Regions from separate parts of the Protofrankia sp. CiP1_Cm_nod4 genome, predicted to be linked through region 1. Evidence: riboswitches for the same ligand, from Rfam matches in the RefSeq annotation. Region 1 holds a riboswitch; the other holds the start of a gene.
What was found. Region 1 has a riboswitch for cyclic di-AMP ahead of AC5LSR_RS03230 (transglycosylase family protein). Riboswitches for the same ligand answer to the same signal wherever they lie in the genome.
Positions count from the first base shown of each region.

Region 2: it holds a riboswitch for cyclic di-AMP, as region 1 does, so the genes downstream of both, AC5LSR_RS15610 (transglycosylase family protein) here and AC5LSR_RS03230 (transglycosylase family protein) in region 1, are expected to answer to the same signal.

Region 1 covers NZ_CEVIVC010000008.1:8,242-10,646, reverse strand. Annotated here, with positions in the region: partial or broken gene AC5LSR_RS03235 (transposase) at 89-391, opposite strand; cyclic di-AMP (ydaO/yuaA leader) riboswitch at 1,098-1,244, shown strand; gene AC5LSR_RS03230 (transglycosylase family protein) at 1,249-1,860, shown strand.
Region 2 covers NZ_CEVIVC010000080.1:17,338-20,932, forward strand. Annotated here, with positions in the region: partial or broken gene AC5LSR_RS15595 (hypothetical protein) at 1-252, opposite strand, end outside; gene AC5LSR_RS15600 (ATP-binding protein) at 594-953, opposite strand; gene AC5LSR_RS15605 (DUF3151 domain-containing protein) at 1,062-1,496, opposite strand; gene AC5LSR_RS15610 (transglycosylase family protein) at 1,731-2,474, opposite strand; cyclic di-AMP (ydaO/yuaA leader) riboswitch at 2,480-2,645, opposite strand; gene AC5LSR_RS15615 (transglycosylase family protein) at 3,247-3,595, opposite strand, start outside.

The DNA of each region.
Region 1 (2,405 bases):
GCCCGCTTCCTGACAAGTAACGGAGCAGGCAGCGCAGCATAACGGCCGGCCCGTCATAAGGCGTGTAATGCCGGCACCGGCATTAGGCTCCTTTCTTGATGAACCCGGTGTCGTCGATGACCAGCACCCCCTGCGGGGTCCCGAGGTGTTCGACCAGGTAGTCGCGGACGTCGTCGCGGGCCGCGTCGACATCCCAGTCGGCGGTCCGCAGCAGCCGCTGCATCCCGTCCGGCGACACCTCCTCGGCATGCTCGGCAATGGTCCAGCCGTTCTTGCGCTCCAGCTCGGAGAGCAGCCCCTCCAGATACCGGAGCATCCGCGCTCGGGGCTCAGCCCGGGCGAACCGGCCACCGACCCGTTCACATACCCGGTCAAGCTCGTCCCGCCACATCCCCACATCAACATCGTTCACGTCATGTACAACACCCGAGCAGCGCACACCCTGCCACCAAGTGCCGTTGCAGTATTAGGGCGGACTCGGGTATCAGTGGTGATGGTTCTGTTCCATACGGTCACCGGTGTCGAGAAACGTCATCGTTTCTCGACACCGCCGGGGATACCACCTTCCGACGGTACGAACCCTGCCACTTATCACGGCCATGTACTGCGGCAGGCCCCATCGTTTCGTCATTTTTTGTTCGGGTTCCAGTGTCCGAGAAAAGGGGCGGATTCCCGGGAGTCAGAATTATGGTTGTCTGCTGGGTCGCGTGGATGGTCATCCAGGGGATCGAGCTCTGCGCAGCCGCAGCCGCAGCCGCAGGTGCGCATGGATGGTCACGTCGCGACCTGCGACGCGGGCTGTCAGCAGAACTCGAAATTTCGGCGTTACTCAGTCGACCCGACTGTCCACAAAGCGTACGAAGATCTGCGCCAAAAGGCAGCAGCAATGTCACGGAGACGGTCTGCCGACTGTGACTGCTTAAATATAAGCGCACGCACGCGTGCGTTACCGGCAGTCAAGGTCGAAATCAAGTGTCGACGTTCAGTTGTGTACTTCTTCACCGCACCTTGCCGGCCGACCGGCCTTCGCGGCTAGGGTTCTGCCGTGCTTTCGCAAGGAGGGCACGCGTCGGACGAAACACGCCGAGTCCTGCCCCGTCCGATGATCGCCAAACCAACGGCAGGAGCGGGGGAACCACTTCCCGGGCGCCGCGAAGCGCCCTTGGGGTGAAGCCGCAAGATGCGGCCGGGCATTTCCCAGCCCGAACCCGACAGCTCACCTCGCAGGCGTGGGGAAAGGGCATCAAGATGTCCCATGCGCGTGCTCGGCATCGCGGAACCAGGCGGACCACAAGGTATACTCGCTCGCTAGTCGCCATTCCGACGCTTGCCGCCGCCATCGGCGGCGTCGGCATCGGAGTCTCGGGGCCCGCCAGCGCGGCACCATCCGAAGACCAGATATTGTCGGCAATTGTTCAATGCGAGTCCGGAGGCAACCCGACCACCGTCAACTCGATAGGCGCCGGCGGGCTGTTCCAGTTTCTTCCCGGCACGTGGCAGGCGGTCGGTGGAACCGGGCTGCCGCAGAACGCCAGCGTTGCCGAGCAATGGAAGCGTGCCCGGATCCTGTACGCCCAGCAGGGCACGGCTCCCTGGACCGCATCGCAGTCCTGCTGGGCTGGAAAAGTCGGCAGTGTCGCCGACACGGCTCCGACCGCTACTGAGTCACAACCAGCGAATGCCCAGGAACAACCGACGAGCTCGGCCGGCGGGGGCGGGAACAACGCCGGCGACGGGAACAACGCCGGCGCCGCTCCCCAGGATGCCGGCAGCCTTCCAGTCCCTCCCTCCACCACGGACCACCACTGGCCTTCCTACCAGTCGTCCTGGTATCAGGACACCCGCCCGGCCGACGACTAGACGGCGGACGTTGGGGCGTTCCTCCAGACGACCCTGCCAGCCGAGCAGGCAAACAGCTGCCCGTTCCTGAAGGGAAATCTTCGGAAATCCCGAACCGCCCGTACTGGTGCCGTCGCGGGCCCGCCCCGATGGACGAGATAACGGTTATACAATAATCAGTGTCGCTTGGATGGGCGTAACCGAAATCAAGCTCCAGGTTCCTGGCCTACGAAGATGAAAGCAAACAAAATCGAACATCGGCCTAACTCGGTGGCATTGGTGCAGGAGTCCCCGGCTTTCAGCCGGACCGGAGCCAAAGGAAATCCGGCCGGGCGCCGTACGGCGCCCGGCCGGAGGAGCGATCGGTAGCATCGAACATGACGTGCGGGAGAGCGTCAGGGGCGGGGCGGTGCCGTCCCGCACGGCTAAATGTCCGATAATGACAGTATGATTATGCTCAGCAATGGTTTGGATGCTGGGACGCCGTTCCCCCACGTTGTGGCTGGTTTCCGCCGCCGGGAACCTGCCGCCTCCACGGCTGGCATCGGCGGAGATCTGTTGCGTTA
Region 2 (3,595 bases), on a different contig from region 1:
TTTCGCGAGGTCCCGGCCACGCTGGATCTCCAGCACGGCCGCCAGCAGCGGCCGGTCCACCGGATCGCAGAACAGCACCATGCCGTCGGCGTGGTAGGTGCGCGGGACCATGACGCGGACGTCGGTGGCCTCGGTGCGAGCGTGGTGGTAATCGGGCATTTTGACGTCGAACACGGTGGCCAACAGCCAGGCCATCAGGTCCGGGTCAAGCTTGGTCAGGGCGACCGGGGATTCGTGTTCGGCAGAGGGCATGGAAGCACGGTATGCACCGGATCCGCATACATCGGGCCTTGTCCGTGCTGAAACCGGTATCAGCAAACAACAAGGCCACTGTTCCGGCGGTTGTTCCGTCCGCTGTTCCGGCGACCACGGCCGTGACCGCGGCGTTGGCTGCCGAACGACGTGAATTCGGTGCCGTGGCCACAATCCTGGATTCACATCGTTTGTCGTGCCGACCGGTTTGCCGCGTCGCCCCGAGACACCGGCCCACCCGAGGCGGTTTACGGACTTCGTGGATCGAGACGGTGTCCGCCGCGCTTCAGTGCTCCTGCCGACCTGTCGACAGCGGATCGGTCCCGGGGCCCGGCGCGGCGTCAGGACGGGGAGAAGGCGTCAGAGCGGGGAGAAGATGTCGTCGGCCGTGACGGTGAGGATTCCGGGTGGCGGGTTGCGGATCTCCTCGCGGGCGCAGACGGCGAGGCGGATCGGGCCTGGCCGGTCCGCGTCCCGCTGGCCGGCACCAGCGAGCCCGCGACGGACAGCTGCGCCAGTTCGCCGCGGGCGGCGCGGCCGGCGTCGGTGTGGAAGACCGACCGCCGTCCGGCGACGAAGCGGTGCGGCAGGGCGGTCTTGCCGACTCTGCGCCGTCCCCAGACCACCACCGGCCGCGGGTCGGTCGAGGCCCACCAGCGTTCCAGCGCGGCAAGCTCTCCGGTGCGGTTGACGAACGTCATCCGCCTCTGCCTGCATCGCCCGTAACTTACATCGGACGTCAGTAGAGTGCCGGCGAGCCGTTGGCGGCCCATGCTGGCGGGTTGCCGCGCGGGGCCTCTCCGGTGGCTTCAGGTGGCCTTGAGCCCCAGGACGTCGGATGCCTGGGGGTCGCTGTCGGCGAGGAAGTCGCGACAGCGGGTGGCCTCCTCGGTCTCGCCGATCGCGGTGGCCGCGCGGGCCAGTGCCGCGAGCGCCCGCAGGAAGCCCTGGTTGGGCTCGTGGGACCACGGGATCGGCCCGTGCCCGCGCCAGCCCGCGCGGCGTAGCTGGTCGAGGCCGCGATGGTATCCCGTCCTGGCGTAGGCGTAGCTGGTCACCGGGCTGCCGGCGTCGAGGGAGCGTTCGGCCAGGGTTGCCCAGGCGAGGCTGGAGCCGGGAAAACGGCCGGCGACGGTCTGCGGATCCTCGCCGGCGCTCAGCGCCTGCGCCGCGGCGGGATCGATGGTGAGCTTGGCCGGTGGTGGGCCACCGAGCAGATCCGGTCGTTCGGGCGAGGGTGTCATGGGGCTCATCCTGCCGGATCCGGCCGGCCGCGCAGCCAGCCGGAGGGGGAAGTCCGTCAGATGATGGACCCGCCGGGAGGGGGAGAGCCGGCAGGTCCATCACCTGATCGGGGTACGAGGCGGGCAGGGCACCCGGCCGCGACCCGGCGGCAAAGGAACGGCGTTGAGCGTCCCGTGACCTTTAGCCGCAAAATTTCAAAGTCATAAAATGGTACGAAAGGTGCACCCGGTATGCTACAGGACGGTCGGGTTGGTGACGGTGACGTCCCAGAGGTTCTTGCCGACCACTCCAGCGCCGCCGTCGTCCACCCGGGTCAGATACGAGTAGAGCGATGCCAGTCCCTGGGACTCCCGCCCGAAGCGTCCGTCCACCTGGAGGATGAACCTCTTCTGACGCATCTCGCTCTGCCAGACGTAGGCGTCGGGGCGGACCTCGCCGGCCAGTGTGCTGGACAGCGCCGTCCCGGTGAAGTTCTCGGAGTTCAGCAGGGCCTTGGCGCGTTCCAGCGTCATCGCTGGCTGCACCGGAGTAATCGCACGCTGTACCGGGCTGGTGGTGGGAGCGCTGGGGGCGACGATACCGCTGGACGACGGTGCCGGGCCGCTACGGCTCAGGCCCAGCTTGGACGCGCAGGACGGCCACGGGGACCAGCCACGGGCGTTGTAGAGCTTGTAGGCAGCCTCGTCCTGAAGCGTCGGCGGCGCGCCGCTGGGCAGGCCGGAGTAGCCCAGGGCATGCCAGGTCTGGGCGTCGAACTGGTAGGCGCCGTAGTAGCCGTTGCCGGTGTTGATCAGATAGTTCCCGCCGGACTCACACTGGCGGAGTTTGGCGAAGTCGTCAGCGGTCGCGGCGCTTGCGGGTGCGGTCGTGACAGCCAGGCCACTGCTCACGAGTGCCGTCACGGCACCGGTGGTACGCAGGACCTTCATGACGGTGGAGGGAGGTTGCGGGGCGCGGTGCCTGCCACCAGACGGCATGTGGGTCGGTCCTTCCCGTCGCCTACGAGGTGAGCTGTCGGGTGCGGGCGGGAATCAGGCCCGGCCGGTGGCACCAGGAGGCACTGCCGGCTTTACCCCAAGGACTCCGTGGACGGACGTCCGGATGGTGGTTCCCCCGATCCTGTCCTTGTGGCTCCGCGGTAGCTCGGGCCGTACCGAACGGGGACAGGACTCGGCGTCCGTCCGGGCGGCCTCACCGATCCGGCGAGTGGGGAGGACTCTAGCGAGTCTGGTTCTATCGAAGCAAATCGGGGTGTCGGATGAACTACACCGACGTGACTGTTATCACCCGAATGGGCTAAGCGCCTTGAACGTGTCACCGTAGCTGACGGTGTGACTCCGCCCCGCGGCGGGGTCGCCTTCTCCGATTTCTGTGACTTATGGTGACGGACGAAGTTTCTTTCGTATCGTGAATGTGCTTGTTGTCACTTCTGGGGCACTCCGGGAAGCGGAGCCGTCCGGAGCGGTCCCCGGCCCTGCCGGGCCGGATCCGGGCCGGCCGCATCCGGGGTTCTCCTGGATGCGGCCGGAGGCCTGGCATGAAAGGGGATCGTGGCTGCGCTGTCCATGGCGCGCCAGCCCGGTCCGGTCGGATGTCCAGCCACGGGTGGGCCGGCTGTGTGCGGACTGTGCGTGCCGCCGGTGGGCGGTGCCGTCCGCCAGAGGCCGTTCGACCGCTGGGTCGTTCGGCCAGTTGCCGGCTGTTCGGCCGGCTGTTCGGCCGGTTGGCCGGTTGGTTGGCTGGCCGTGTTCAGTCGAAGGTGGCCGTCCAGGTCCGTGGGCCGCAGATACCGTCCACCTGCAGTCCCCGCGAGTTCTGCAGGAGGGTGGCGGCGAAGGCGGACTGGGGGCCGTAGCGGCCGTCGATCCTGATCCGGTAGCCGAGCCTGTTCATCTGGCGCTGCCAGGCTCGTACGTCCGAGCGCACCTGATAGATCAGCCCGGTGGTGAACAGCGTGTTGTCCGCGAGACTCTGCGCGCTCTGACGCACCACCCAGCGTTGGGCCCCGGTCGACCCGGCCGCGCCCGCCGAGCCGGTGCCGGTGCCGGTGCCGGTGCTGGGCGATCCGGCCCCGGACGAGCTGGCGCTCGCCACCAGC